Regions from separate parts of the Thermodesulforhabdus norvegica genome, predicted to be linked through region 2. Evidence: riboswitches for the same ligand, from Rfam matches in the RefSeq annotation. Region 2 holds a riboswitch; the other holds the start of a gene.
The links. Region 2 has a riboswitch for cobalamin ahead of BM091_RS01365 (TonB-dependent receptor plug domain-containing protein). Riboswitches for the same ligand answer to the same signal wherever they lie in the genome.
Positions count from the first base shown of each region.

Region 1: linked by a shared signal. The riboswitch ahead of cbpB (peptide-modifying radical SAM enzyme CbpB) and the one ahead of BM091_RS01365 (TonB-dependent receptor plug domain-containing protein) in region 2 are both predicted to bind cobalamin.

Region 1 covers NZ_FOUU01000001.1:515,232-522,813, forward strand. Annotated here, with positions in the region: gene rnfG (RnfABCDGE type electron transport complex subunit G) at 1-459, shown strand, start outside; gene rsxE (electron transport complex subunit RsxE) at 463-1,050, shown strand; gene rsxA (electron transport complex subunit RsxA) at 1,066-1,644, shown strand; cobalamin riboswitch at 1,670-1,890, shown strand; gene cbpB (peptide-modifying radical SAM enzyme CbpB) at 2,169-3,545, shown strand; gene kdsB (3-deoxy-manno-octulosonate cytidylyltransferase) at 3,579-4,322, opposite strand; gene glnE (bifunctional [glutamate--ammonia ligase]-adenylyl-L-tyrosine phosphorylase/[glutamate--ammonia-ligase] adenylyltransferase) at 4,351-7,179, shown strand; gene BM091_RS02510 (ketopantoate reductase family protein) at 7,200-7,582, shown strand, end outside.
Region 2 covers NZ_FOUU01000001.1:270,421-278,002, reverse strand. Annotated here, with positions in the region: gene BM091_RS01370 (DUF2162 family putative transporter) at 1-339, opposite strand, end outside; gene BM091_RS01365 (TonB-dependent receptor plug domain-containing protein) at 350-2,377, opposite strand; cobalamin riboswitch at 2,492-2,681, opposite strand; gene BM091_RS01360 (DUF3450 domain-containing protein) at 2,943-3,728, shown strand; gene BM091_RS14025 (MotA/TolQ/ExbB proton channel family protein) at 3,725-5,185, shown strand; gene BM091_RS01350 (MotA/TolQ/ExbB proton channel family protein) at 5,173-5,592, shown strand; gene BM091_RS01345 (ExbD/TolR family protein) at 5,596-6,027, shown strand; gene BM091_RS01340 (energy transducer TonB) at 6,014-6,736, shown strand; gene BM091_RS01335 (tetratricopeptide repeat protein) at 6,745-7,582, shown strand, end outside.

The DNA.
Region 1 (7,582 bases), 240 kb from region 2:
CAGTTGCTCAAATTCGTGAAGGAACCTTCCATCAGAGCAGTTTTCTCGGTACTGGATTATGACAACGATCCCATAAAGGATCGTATGGAGGTCAAGGTAGGAGAGGAAACCAAAACCGTTTTTCCTGCCAAAAAGGGTGGTCAGGTTATAGCCGTGGCGTTGGATGCTGCTGCTTCTGGTTACGGCGGTCCGGTAGAGGTCATGGTGGGATTTAAGCCTGATGGTACTCTTGTGGGAATTGGTATAATGAGACATTCGGAAACACCCGGACTGGGAGCAAGGGTTACGGAAGATGTCTTTACGTCTCAGTTCAGAGACAAGACACCTCCCATAAAACTGTCGGCACAGGGTGGTACGATAAACGCCGTATCAGGGGCCACGATCTCCAGTACTGCTGTCGTTACTGCGGTAAATCAGGCAAGTGAAATCTTTTCTCAGATCAAGGGGGAGGTTTTTTAACCTATGAGTGTTGCAAAAGAATTCACAAAGGGTTTGTGGAAAGAAATACCTCCTTTCAGGCTTGTTCTCGGGCTTTGTCCGACACTTGCCGTAACCACAGCGGCCGAAAACGGGCTTGGTATGGGGTTGGCCACAACCTTCGTCCTGGTGGGTTCCAATTTTATAGTCTCAATTCTGCGTAAGATCATACCTTCTAAAGTTAGAATAGCCTCCTTCATCGTTGTCATTGCAACTTTTGTTGTTATGGTGGAATTGCTCATGCAGGCTTACTTCTATCCTCTATACAAGGTGCTTGGAATTTTTATACCCTTAATCGTGGTTAACTGTATCGTTCTAGGTCGAGCTGAGGCTTTTGCCTCAAAAAACGGGGTAATTCTGTCTCTGGCCGATGGGCTCGGCATTGGGCTTGGTTTTACCATCTCGCTTACGGTGCTCGGAGCTATAAGAGAACTTTTCGGAAGTGGCACAATCTTCGGGCATGCCGTTATGGGGGCATCTTTTGAACCTTTGAGTTTCCTGATAAAAGCCCCGGGGGCTTTTCTGTGTCTGGGTGTTATTCTCGCAATTATGAACGCCATCAGCGAAAAGTAAGAGAGTGAGCGGGCCATGAACGAGTATTTGTTGATTGTTATCAGTGCCGTTCTTGTAAAAAACATCCTTTTGATACGTTATCTCGGTAACTGTCCTTTTCTGGGCGTGTCCAACCGAATGGACACGGCTACCGGCATGGCTATGGCCGTCGTCTTCGTCATGACGCTGGCCAATCTCATAACCTGGTGTGTTCACAGATACATTCTCGTTCCCTTTGGTCTTGAATACCTTCGCACCATTGCCTTCATATTGGTAATCGCATCGCTGGTTCAACTTGTGGAAATGTTCTTGCAAAAGTCAGTGCCTGTTCTCTACAGAATGCTGGGGATTTTCCTGCCTTTGATTACAACAAATTGCGCCGTGCTTGGTGCGGCTGTTATAGCCATTAACGAGGAGTATAACCTTGCCCAGGGTGTTGTCTTCGGCATTGCCTCTGCCGTTGGTTTCGGTCTGGCACTGATATTGATGACTGGGCTTCGTGAAAGGTATGCTCTTCAGCCCGTACCCCGGCATTTCAGGGGTACTTCATCGGGCTTAATTACTGCAAGTTTGCTTGCTCTGGCCTTTTTTGGCTTTTTTGGAATGGTTGAATAGAAGTTTGACCTTTTTTCATACTTGCGTTATTTACGGAGTTGAAAGAGCGTAGCTAAGGCTTCGGCATCCCGGAACACGGTGAAAATCCGTGGCGGACCCGCCGCTGTGATCGGGGACGGGAGGTCACCCCAGGGATTCGGGAGTTAGCTTTCCGGATCCGGCCACTGTTCTGCTCAAGCAGAATGGGAAGGCTGTGGCCATCCCGGATGATCCGAGAGCCAGAAGACCTGTCGAAGCCGTTAGCGGGCAATCCTGATGGCAAAGGGATCCCGGATCGATCACGCTGTAGGTGTGTGGTTGATCCGGGTTTTTCTTTTAAACCAAAACCGTAACGGGAGGTACTGACATGAAGGCAAAGGTCATCAGTTACCGTCGTCGCTGCCGTTCTGCTGCCGGAACCGGGCTTTCCCACTACATTTTGTTGACTCCCAAAAAGTAACCTAGCTACCGACCACTAATCGGGAATCACGGCAGGCCGTGGCCTGCCGTGACGAATTAGAAACTCGGGGAGGAAAGTTACCACTATGACAATCCCGCTTTACGCAAACACCGGTTATGGACCACACTTCAGCGTAATCGACATCGGCCTCAAGGACAAGGTCGCCGTAATTGACCCCGACACAGGCTTCTGGGCCCTGAGTGAATCAAGTTCGTTGGGTGATATACTGGCCGGCGACTTTGCAGAAAAATACATGGACCAACGGCAAAGTTTCGCCGAGGAAATGGATAATTTCCGATTTAACCTTACTCCCTCGGCCGTGTACTTCAACCCCACGGAAAAATGCAACTTTAACTGCACTTATTGCTATATTCCGGAGGAAATTCGGCGTAACGGCGTAACAATGACCTCCGAAGAAGTTTCCAGGGCCCTCAATGTCCTGAAGGAATATTTCGGTAAAACTCTGCCCCCGAAGGTTAAACCTCAAGTTATCTTCCACGGAAGCGAACCGATGATCGCCCGTGACGCCGTTTTCCGGGCAATTGAGGATTTTCGTGATGATTTCCTGTTCGGCATACAGACAAACGGCATTCTTCTGGATCGCGAAGCAGTGGAGTTCCTGACATCACGGAACACCGGAATCGGGCTGTCTCTAGATGCCCCCGTTGAAGAGGTTGCCAACACAACCCGGAAGAACTGGAGCGGTCAGGGGGGATTCCGAAAAATCCTCGAAGTGCTGGAGATGCTTCGAGAATATCCGGCCTACAATGTCATTACCACGGTCACCCGAGAAAATGTCCATCTTCTACCGCAGATGGTTGACTTCTTTGCAGATCTGGGCGTTCAAATGGTGATGTTTAACCCCGTAAGATGCACTCAACGGGGAGGCAGAGAACTTAAACCCGAGGACTCCATTATGGCAGAATACTTCTGCCGTGCCCTAGACCAGACGAGAACCGTAAGAGACCGCAAGGGATTCAAAATTGTGGTGGTTAATTTTGCCAACGTCCTGGCCGGGATTCTCGGCCCCACGACAAGAAGGCTCATGTGCGACATATCGCCATGTGGCGGAGGCAGGTGCTTTTTTGCGGTTTCGGCCCGGGGAGATCTCTTTCCCTGCAGTGAATTCGTGGGATTTCCCGAATTCCGTGGAGGAAACCTTTTAAAAGACCCTGTTGAAAATGCCCTTAAATCCGAACCTTTCCTCAAGGTTACGAATCGCAAGGTGGAAGACATAGCCCCCTGTTTCAGGTGCGCCATAAAACACTTCTGCGGCGCTCCTTGCCCTGCCGAAGTGTACTCTCTTCACGGAAAACTCAATGCTCCGGCCCCCTATTGCAAATTTTACGAGGAGCAGGTTCGATACGCTTTCAGGGTAATAGCGTCCGGAGAAGAAAAAGAATTCCTTTGGGACGGCTGGGAGGAAGAAACGGAGGAAACCTTTTCTCAGATCCTGCCTTAGGTCTATAAGGGGTCCGATTTAGGTCGGACCCTTTCATTTCTTGTTTTTCAGGTACCTGAGAAATTCTTCAACATCGTCCGGCGTATCTATAGAAATTGTATCCCGTGAAGACGGAAGAATTTTAACGGAATAGCCCCGTTCAAGGGCTCTGAGCTGTTCCAGGCGCTCAAGTTGTTCCAGCTTACCCGGTGGCAACTTCACAAAAGTTTTCAAAAAGCCGTAACGATAACCATAAAACCCCAGATGCTTCCACCAGACCAGATTATCAGACGTGTCGTCTCTGACGTGTGGTATCGGAGCACGGGAAAAGTAAAGAGCTCGCATTTCGTTATCAAAAACAACCTTGACGGTGTTGGGATTCAGGAATTCTTCTTTTGATTTTGATCGATAGGCCAGCGTAATAATGGAGAATTCCGGATACTCCACACAAGCCGTTATCAAATCGTCCACAATCTGCCCGTCAACCGTGGGTTCATCACCCTGTACGTTAATAATGACGTCCTCGTCGCGGCAACCGTACTTCTCGGCCGCTTCGGCTATTCTATCGGTCCCGGACAAGTGTTCGGAACTGGTCAGCACGACAGATGCACCGAAGCTTTCGGCTTCCTCACGAATCCTTTCATCATCCGTGGCTATTATCACATTATCGGCTTTCAGGCTCCGGGAGCATCCCTCGTAAACCCACCTTAATAAGGACTTCCCCGCCAACTTCAAAAGAGGCTTTCCGGGAAGCCTTGTCGAAGAGTACCTTGCCGGTATAAAGACATAAGTTGCCATGAAAACCTCTTAATGTGGAGGAACCTCGATGTCCGAAAAAGCCCAGCTAGATATTACGGATCCTTCCGATCAAAGACAAGCCCTGGAACTGGCCTCCAACTATGCGAAAACCCTCCTTCAGAGATTTCCGGAATACTCTGAATGGTTATGGGATCAGAAATCGATAAGAAGAAGCTTTTCGCTTTTGGATGTTCACAGGGATTTTCAGAAAGAAATCGGTGAAGCTCCTTCTCTGGCCGAGGTAGCCAGAGCTATGAGGCGGGTGAAGCAAAGACATTTCCTGAGACTCGCCCTGAGGGACCTAATCGGTTTGGACGACCTCCAGAGTTCAACGGGTCAGCTATCGGATTTCGCCTGCGCTGCATTTCAAACGGCTTACCAATTTCTCGAAAAATTTCCCCATCTTTGGAACGGGGTTTTGCTTATTGATGAAATAAAATCAGGAAATCTATCCCTTGCGGTAATCGGACTCGGCAAGCTGGGAGCCCACGAACTGAATTTTGTTTCAGATGTGGATATTATGTTCATATACGAGATGGATCCGACCTCATCCAACCGCCTGCTTCACGAAGTCGTCTCAACTCTAACCCGTTTATGCCATGCCTTAGTTCATCTGGTGGACGACATCGTGGAGGGTGATCGGCTGTTCAAAGTAGATCTGCGCTTAAGACCCGGCGGAAAAGACTCGGAACTGGTCGTCCCTCTGCCCTTTGCATTACACCATTACCTTGTGGAAGGTCAGAGCTGGGAAAGATTTGCTCTTATCAAGGCCTCCCCCCTTGCCGGTAACATAAGTCTGGGTAATTACCTGATAAGGGAAGTTCAGCCCTTCATATACCGTCGTTTTCTCGACTTTCAGGCGCTGGACGAGATACGGCGGATGCGAGACAGGATTCTTTCCGAAACACCTCCCACAAAACCCGGGCCGGGTTACGACGTTAAACTCGGCATTGGTGGCATAAGGGAAATAGAATTCATAGTGCAGGCTCTTCAGATCATATACGGGGGGAGAAAACCGGACCTTCGTGAGGCTTCAACCTTAAAGGCCCTTAAGAAACTTGCAAAGGAAGAAATCCTTCCGGAAGATGTGGCTATGAAGCTGAGCGAGGCCTACGAGTTTCTGAGGAGGACGGAACACTGGATTCAGCTTGCGAACAACGTTCAGAGCCACAAGATCCCCAGGTCCGCAACGGCAATGGAAAAGCTGGTTCGTGCCGTTATGAGGGTTCACCCTTCCGAGGAGGTCGGACCCTACATTGAGCAGTTTATAAAACATCTTCACAACCAGACCGACTTCGTTAACAACCAGTTCCGCTCTCTCTTTGGTGAAGAGTTCACACGATACGGGGGTAGAGGCGAAGAAGTGCCGAAAGAGGAGGAAGAAACAGAGGCTTTAAACTCGAGGTGTATTAAGGAAATAATTGAAAAGTGGTCGGCTTCTAAAGAGCTTTCGGAGGAGAAAAAAGCCTTCGTTGCCGTAGTTGCCGACAGGAGCTCAACATTGGTTTGCAAGCTTCCAAATTCCTTTCCCGCTGAAACTGCAGCGGTGAAAATAATCCGCTTCATGGAAGGCGTACTTCGAAGACCGGGTTTGGTAAAGTTTTTTCTTGGAGGAAGCAGAAGACATCAATCCAATCGGACACTTCAAAGAGCTCTGGAGGCGCTGATACGAAGCCCTTTTGCAGCAAACATTCTGATTCATCTTCCCGGCCTTGCCGAAAATCTTAAGGACACCTTTCAGGACTTTGAAGATTGGTCATCTGAGTGCAGTGCCGTAATGGAGTCAACTCCGGCTTTTGAGGAAAAAATCCAGTGGCTCCGGCGTTTTAAAAATGAACGCCTTCTCACGATTGTCCTGCAGGACATCCTGAAGAACCCGGGACCGGAAATAATCGGAACCGAGCTAACCCGTCTTGCCGAATACTTTGTAAATCAGACCTACAGGATTACCTGCGAACGGCTTGGAATTAATCCCGAAGCCTATCCGCTCTGCGTATGTGCACTGGGAAAGCTGGGCAGCAGAGAAATGGGGTACCATTCGGACCTTGACCTCATGTTCGTTTTCTCCGCCGAACTCGCCGATAACGGCAAAGGTCTTGAACAGATACCCGAAGAAACGGTAAAACTGGTGCAAAGATTTGTCAGGCTTCTCTCCATAAATCTTGAAGAAGGACCCGGTTATGAGGTGGATATGCGTCTGCGCCCCTCTGGAAATTACGGACCTCTTGTGGTTACCAGAAGAGCCTGGGATGAATACTATCAGGATCAGGCCGATCCCTGGGAATACGCTTCTCTTGTCAGGTTTCGACCGGTAGCTGGAAACGGTGAGCTTGCCCGCGTTCTTGTGGACAGGGTGACCGAAATCCTTTCGGTTCCAAGAGATCCGGAGAAGGTATGGAGACGGCTTTGCGATCTGCGCAAACGCATGGAAGAGGAACGCCTGGGTGAAACCGGGGACAGGGAGGGAATTCACATCAAGCTTGGTAGCGGCGGCCTCGCCGATATTGAGTTATGGTGTCAGGGAACGGTGGTCGTCTGGAATCGGCCTGGATGGACGCCCGGTACTACCACGGGAGAACTGCTGCCGGGGGTTTTGGATACCTGGAATGTAAATCCTCGGGAAGCGGAAAAGATCGCTGATGCCTTTAGAATTCTCAGGTGGCTGGAATTAAGGACTTCCCTGGTTCATCCGGAAGGACACACAGGCTGGTTAAAGCCCGACGATTGGGAAGCACTGGAAAGCTATGGGTTGCTTCCCTTAAAGGAAGCCGAATTATCGTATGGTGACGTAAAAAGGGCGATGTCACTCATACGGCTATGGTGGAATAGGGTTTGCGACACCAGAAGGCCTTTTTAATTTGAAGAAGGGGGATTGTAATGAATGTTGCCGTAATCGGTAGCGGAGGCATTGGAGGGCTTTACGGAGGAAAGCTCTATCAGGCAGGTGTTCACGTCACCATGGTCTGTCGATCCGACTACGAGGTCATACGAGACAGGGGAATTACCGTTGAAAGCATCTGGGGATCCTTTCACTACCGGCCTCATAAGGTTGTAAGATCTGTTTCAGAGTGCGATCCCATACCTGACTATCTCCTTGTCTGTACCAAGGCCGTCTCCGATGATACGGCGCTGAAATTGCTGGAAGGACTGCCGGAAAAGAGCGACGAGGTAGCGGTGGTGCTACTCCAGAACGGCATTTACATTGAAGAACCCGTCAAAAAATTCAGGCCGGACCTTACCGTCATAGGCGGAATAGCTTT
Region 2 (7,582 bases):
CCAGGCCTTTCCGGCAGAAGCGACTTCACGAGAAGGTCTTCCCAGAAGAATCAATCCCCAGACGAACAGACCCAGGGCAAGACAGACATGAGCCGTTATGCCGTGATGGGCCAGATTGTTCAGCACGGCTCTGACCTGGTCTGACAGGCAGGGTCCTGTAAGTATCGATGTCATGGCCGAAATCAGCGCAAGGTATCCCAGTGAATAGCCGATGAGAAGACCTGCCACAGCCCTTCTGCTTTTGCGGGTTTTAAGCCCGTAAGCCAGTCCCGCCCCTGTTTTGGCGGCGAAAACGGCAAGGGCCAGAAAGAGGCCAACAATGAGAGCCCTAACGGACATGCCTGCCTCCCTAGAACCTGAGTTTAAAGCCTCCGATAACGGTCAGCCCCGGCATAGGGTATCCATCTGCGTAGGCGTAATCCTTGTCGGTCAGGTTATCGATCGTCAGATAGGGATGAAGATGATCGAAGATGTGAAAATCCAGCCGGAGTGAATAAATGGTGAAACCGCCTTTGTCGTAAACGGTTCCGTATAAGGGTGATGTGTAGTCCCAGTTCTGAACTTTTTGAGGACCATGGTAGTTCGCCCATATGTTCAGGTCTGCATAGCGGTCAAAGTGAAACCGAAGCCCGGCGATCAGATTGGCCTTTGATACATAGGTAACGGTATCGGTACCGAGGTCCTGTGCCGAGCTTTCGTCTTCAAGCTCACGGGAGAAATAGTAGATCCAGTTTACATAAGGGGTGACGGTGGCATTAAAAGAACCAAGAGAGAATGCGAAGTCGCAGGAGGCATATCCGTCCATGCCGGTAAAGGTCGCCCCGTCAACGTTTCTGTAGGTGGTCCAGGTGCAATCGCCGTCAATGCACGTTGTAAATCCGCCGACAATGCGATCCGTGTAGTCCGTGTAAAAGACGGAAAAACCCAGCGACGCCTTGCCGTAAACCGCATCGACCCCCAGCTCATAGGTCGTGCTCTTTTCGGGCTCCAGATCGGGATTTCCAGCGATCTTTGTCCAGCTCCCCTGAGCAAACCTACCGGCCAGCTCATCGGCCGTAGGTGCCCGAAAGCCCGTTCCGATGTGACCCCTGGCCGTCAGCCAGTCTGTGAGGTCGAAGCTTGCGCCGACCCTCCAGCTTACGTCGTCGAAGCTTTTATCTTCGGCCGTAACCTCAAGCCCCGGAGTTTCTTCCAGGCTTTCGTCGAAAAGGTCGTATCTCAGGCCGGCATAGATATTGAGACGGTCAAAAAGGGAAATTTTTTGTTCCCCATAAAGAGCATAATTGTCGTAGCTTGTGTCGGGAGACCATGGTGCGACACCCGGGGGGACGTTCCAGGAATCCACTTCGATGTGATCGAAATCGCCTCCGACGATTATCCTTCCCAAACCGAAAGCAGGTACGGCAACATGGCCTCGAAGACCCTGTGTTTCGGTTTCTACAATGTGGTTGAGATATCCCCAGGCCTGAGCAGGATCGTTCCAGGAGCTTCTGTCGTAAACGCTGTAGCCACTGATGTGCCACGAAAGACCTAGTTCGTCCGCGCCGCCGTCATAACTCAGAGCACCGTAGCGCCGCAGTATGCTTTTATAATCGTCGTAGTCAGGACTGTAGGTAGCGCCGGGCGTCCCCACATCCCAGGCCCTGAAGTATTGGCCGACGAACATAATACGGTGACCTTCTGCTGGCCTTGCCGTAAGGCTCAGGGAATAGGCTTCGTCAGAATAGTGCGTGTTTTCAACCCTATCGCCGTCTCCATCGTTATAGTCATCGTCCTGATGAATTTGCCTTGCGCCGAAGGATATACCAATTTGATCTCCGGAAAGTCCTCCTGATGCGGAGAGACTGCCTTTTTTTCGATTCCAGCTTCCGTATTCAAAGCCCGCTTCAACGGTGGGTTTTCCCCTGCCTTCTCTCGTAATGATGTTGATCACGCCGCCGAGGGCCGCAGAACCGTACATGACCGATGCGGGCCCTCGAAGAATCTCGATTTTTTCAACATTTTCCAGAGGAACGGCCGATATGTTTCCCGTCCCGGCCCTGTGACCGTCAATGAGCACGAGGACACGACCTTTGATGTCCGTTCCGTGCGTGTCTGTACGGAATCCGCGAATATCAACAGAGGTAAGTGATCCGGGGTATCGATGAAAATGGGTAGGGAGCTTCTGAATGAGCAGCTCTGAAAGGTCTGATGCGTGTGATCGTTCTATTTCTTCCCGGGTGATGACGTCGACCCTTACAGGGACTTCGTGACTCGGTGTTGGAACCCTGGTTGCGGTGATGACCAGAGGTTCCATCTCAAAAGCACGAGAGGCATGGCAACAAAAAAGGTTGAATCCCAGGGACAGAAAGGCCACGAAGACCGGCAGGACTCGCATAATGATTCCTCCTTGGGTTTTTAATTTATAAAAAAAATCCTTAGAGCCTGCGCCCTAAGGATTGCACCCTGCTTTCTTCATCCCTGGGAGCCGCTCGGGTCCTTCCTCGAACCCTCAATCGGCCGGTATCAGGCAGGTCTTCTGACTCACGGATCTTCCTACTCCCCGCGCCTTCCCATCCCGATCATCGGGACAGTGGCATTTTGCGGGTTTCGTCCCCGTTCACAGCGGCGGGACCGTCCCCGATTCCCACGGGGTTCCCTTTTAAGCCCTTAGCAGGGGCACCTGATACCGCTAAACTTCAAAATTTCCGTAACTCCTATACCTGATGGAAACATGAAATGTCAACACTGTTTTCTGGTATCCTGTAGCGACCCGACACAGTTTCGTAATGTGTTTTGATGGCAGGTGCGTTTATCCTCTTGACATCCACCAATGCGCTAAAATAACATCAGGCGAACCGAAGAACGGTTCCGAAAAACCGGGGACAGGAAAAAGGCCACGAAGGCCCTTTCCGGAAAAGGGAAGGGAGCGTGGCCTTTTGATTTTATGGAGGTCGGCTGCTATGTGGTTGAAATGTAATGCTTTCTTTGTGATCACGATACTGACGGCAGGTAATGTTGGTGCTTCTACCGGGACTCCTTCGGGACTGTATGCCGCTCTGACCAAGGCAATATCCGATGAAAAAGATGCCGCCCGAGCCTGGGAAGAATGGGAAAAGGAGCGAGCTGCCCTGGAGCAAAAGATTGTAAAGCTCAAAATGGAAATCGCCTACCTGCAGCATGAAAAGGAGAAATACGAGAATTACCGGGACACGGCCAGGACCAGGTCTGAGAAACTGGAGCAACAGAGAGAAAGTGCGCAGGAGTTGATTTCGAACCTTGAGAGGTTTCTCTACGATGCGACAGATAGGCTTGATGAAGCCATAAGGAATGACCTACCCTTTCACAGAGAACAAAGGCTCAAGAGGCTGACCGATCTCAAAGCAACCCTTGCGGATTATTCGATTTCTCTATCGGAAAAGACCCGAAAGGTTCTTGAAACTCTACTTGCGGAAGCTCTTTACGGAAGGTCGGTGGAAGTCTACGACGGCATGCTCAAAGAGGGGGATAAAGAGCAGTACGTGCAGTTTTTGCGGGTGGGCAGACTTGCACTTTTTTGTGGGCCTCCTGATAGGTCTTTTCTTAATTTTTATGATCCCGTGAGTCATACATGGAAGCCTGTTTCCGGTGATTTAAGAGACCGGGTTCTGGAGGTTTTTGATCGAGTACAGAGGGGAGACTCCCTGGAGCCTTCCCGGGAAGATACCTGGTTAGTTATTCCGGTTGCCGGTGAAAGGGCTGAACGATGATCTCACAACCCCTGAAATTCTCCGTGCTGTGTCTTCTTATTTTGTCAGTAATGCAGGGAACTCCGAGAGCTGAAGGCCTTTCCTGGAGGACTCTTTCAAAGGAGGTTGAAAAAGAAATAACACTGTCCGAAGAAAGGACCTCAAGGGTTTTCGGGCAGATCGAAAAGGAGCGAAGTGCTCTGCTTGAAGAAATCGCGACGCTTGAAAAAAGGGCCGGAGCTCTGAGAAGTGAAGTAGAGGGTCTCAAGAGTGAGTTTGAAGCATTGCGGAAAAATGAAGAAGAATTCCGTAAAGACCTTTCGGAGCAGCAGGGTGAAGTGGCCGAAATACACAGGCAGATTCTTTCATGGCAGGACGATTTTGCAGGTCTTTTCGACAGAAATCCTCTGGTCATGTATCACGGCGGTTTAAAGGACCTGCGGGATAGATTAAATGAACCGGACTACGTTGTAACCATGGAAGATATCAGGTCCCTGGCGGAAGCGCTCTTTACGGAAATCACGCTTGGGGGACTTGTAGAGAAGGTCGAACTTCCCATTTACGGCGATGACGGTCAGGAACGAAATGTGACGGCTTTGAGGGTCGGAACTTTCTGTATTTTTGCCTTATCCAGTGACGATGTCAGGCTCGTCAGACTGGGTCCCGGCAATTCTTTTCTGCTTTCAGGTTATCCCCTTCCGGCGGAAATCTCACGGACCGTAAAAAACTTTCTTGATAAAAACGGCGGTCCTGTGCCGGTCGACATAACGGGGAAAAAGGCTTACGAGAACGTTTACGAAGCCACAGGCAATCGCCTCGTCGAATGGTTTAAGTCGGGCGGGGTCGTTATGTGGCCGCTTCTGCTTATAGCGCTCATATGTGCGTCCATTTTTATCGAGAGAGTCTGGTTTTACCGGAAGCAAAAGCCGCTCGGCGAAGAAGCATGGACGCGTATTATGGATGCGGTTCGTTCGGGCAAATGGGATCGATGTTACGAGATCTGTAAGGGATTAGGGTTTTCTCCTGCGGCAAGGATTGTCGGCAACATAGTTTCGGCGTATTCAGCTTACTTTCTCTCAAATCCGACCAGGGCTGAAGTGCCGAGAGTTGAAGATATCGTTGATGAAGCCCTTTTTAAAGAGACGGGACGCCTCAACCGGTTTCTTTCGACACTTACAACCATGGCTTCTGTTGCTCCTCTTTTGGGTCTTCTCGGGACGGTATGCGGAATAATCGAAACCTTTCAGGTTATAACGGTCGTTGGAACCGGTAACCCCAGGTATCTTTCTGCCGGTATTTCCGAAGCTCTTGTAACGACGCAATTTGGCCTGATGATCGCCGTTCCCGTCATAGTAGCCCATCATTTCCTGGAGAGATGGGCAGACAGATTGACGACGGAGGCAGAGGAAAAAAGTTCTCAGGTTTGCGGGATTCTTACGGAATGGGAACAAAGGGAGAAAGGGTCATGGGCGAAATAGTCAATTCTCTGGTTTCCTACTTTCAACAGGGCGGCCCCTGGATGATAGCTCTGTTCGTTTGTTCTGTATGGACCTGGGCGGTTTTTGTGGCTTCTGTATTTCCTAAAGCTCGGAAAAGGTCGGATGCAGTGTCTGTCGGTACTTTTGAACAATTGGAAAGAGCAAGTAATACCCTTGTAGTCCTTGCCGTGGTGGCTCCGCTCATCGGGCTTCTGGGAACGGTCTCCGGGATGATTTCGGCGTTCAGGGTTCTTTCTTCCTGGATGGGTATGAATCCCAGAAATCTTGCTTCTGCAATATCTGAAGCTCTTATCACCACCCAGACGGGGCTTACTATTGCGGTTCCGGCGATGCTGGGAGCCCACATTTTTGAACAGAGTCGTGAAAGAATCAGAAGGAAATGGTGAATCATGAGTCACGTTCTCAGGAGAAAGCGTTTTCAGCGCCGTGGCGGAGTGGAAATCAATCTGGCTCCTCTTATGGACATGGTTTTTATTCTTCTAATTTTTTTCCTGGTCACGACTTCTTTTACCAGAGAGAGCGGTGTCGTTGTGGAAAGGCCGCGGGCTAAGACGGCGGAGCCGCTTGAAAAACTGAGTTTCATCATCGGCGTTACCGAAAAGGGAGAAATCTTTGTTGAAGGCCGTCGGATCGAGATTCCCATGATCAGAACTTACGTGTCAAAGGTGCTTCGCGAAAATCCCGACGCCGGTGTTGTCGTCGTTTGTGACAGAAATGCAAAGACCGATGTGCTTATTCGCGTGCTGGACGAATGCAGGGCTGCCGGGGCGAAAAACCTGAGCGTTGCGGCGAGGAAGGCGGGAAGTGATGGAGGTGGGTAAACGCCACTACATTGCCGGCTTTTTATGCACTCTCTGTCTTTTTCTTTTGCTTTCCCGGATGGGAAAAAACGATACGTTTCTTTTCACGACCCCGAATCCGATAGGTATTGAATATTCTCCCTATGGAATGGACTTTCAAACCATAAGGTCCGTCGTGGAACCGGAAGAAATAATCGAGAGCGAACCGCCCCCCCAGACAAAGATTCCTGAAGAGATTTTTTTTATGGAACCTCCGCCTCCGATGGAAAATGTGGCGGCCTCTGTTGTGACCCCTCCGGATATTAGCCTGCGAAAGCCCCGTACCCGTGTCGTACACGCCAGGGTCGTGCATACAAACCCCGTTAAGACTTCCCGCACAGTTCCCTCGGCTCCTTCGGGAAACAGGGCCAGACCGGGAATACCCGGAGGGTTGAAGACTTATGGAGTGGCAGAGGTGGATGAACCTCCTAGGGTTTTGCACAGTGTTAAGCCCGTTTATCCGCTTAGGGCCAGGCGGTTGATGATAGAAGGTGAGGTTGTGGTAAGGTTCGTGGTTGGAAGAGACGGTTCTATTGAAGATATCAGGATAATTTCGGCAAACCCGGAGGGTTATTTTGAAAAAAGTGTGATTGAAGCCCTGAAAAAATGGAGATTTTTGCCGGGTAGGTACAAAGGAGAAACCGTTAAAACCCTGGTGGTTCTTCCCGTAAAGTTCAGACTGAAGGAGTAAGCCGCTTAATGCTGCATTCCGTTAAAACGCTGGTCTGCCTGGTTTCGACCGTACTTTTCATGGTCGTGGATCCTGGAGGTTTTTCGGAAGCTGCCGATGATGCGAGCGTTATCGTTAAGGCTCAGGGGTTGATGAAAACTGGAAAATGTCAAAGAGCTATATCCGTTTTGGAAGAGCACATGAGAGCGTCCGGTAGTGAAAGTGCCGAGGTTTTACTTGAACTCGGCAATGCCCACTTTCTGTGTGGCAACTTTTCAAAAGCCTATGAAATCTATAAAAGGGGTTTTAGTAGCAATGCCCGGAATTTTGCCTTGTGTCAGGGGAAGGCTCAGTCGGCACGGAAGCTGGGCAGAATGAGAGAAGCCGCAGGCCTCTTTGAAAAGTGCGCATTTCTTACGAAAGATCCATCTCTCAGATCCGATATGCTCTTTGCCGCCGCGACGAGTTACGCCGATGCGGGGATGCCTGAAAGGGTCCTGGAGCTGTTTTCTAGAATCACGAAAAACCCATCCCGGGCATCCTCCGACTGGCTGAGGCTTTACCTTAATGCTACCCTTGACCTCGGTATGTGGCGAGAGGCTGAGAAGGCGACTTTACTGCTAATCGATCGCAATCCTCTTGATCCCGATTTGTGGTCTGTCCTTGCCTATGTGTCTCAGAACCAGGGTAACCCGGCCGGTGTCGCTTCGGCGCTTGAAATTCTTAGAAAAATAGCCGGGAAAAACGCAGGGTCTTACGAAGCAGGGCTCCGGGAGATTTACAGATCTCTCGGCCTGTGGTGGCGGCTTGATTCCGGAGAAGGTTATTCCGGAAGATCCGATGAAGATTACAAAAGAGAGATTGTGA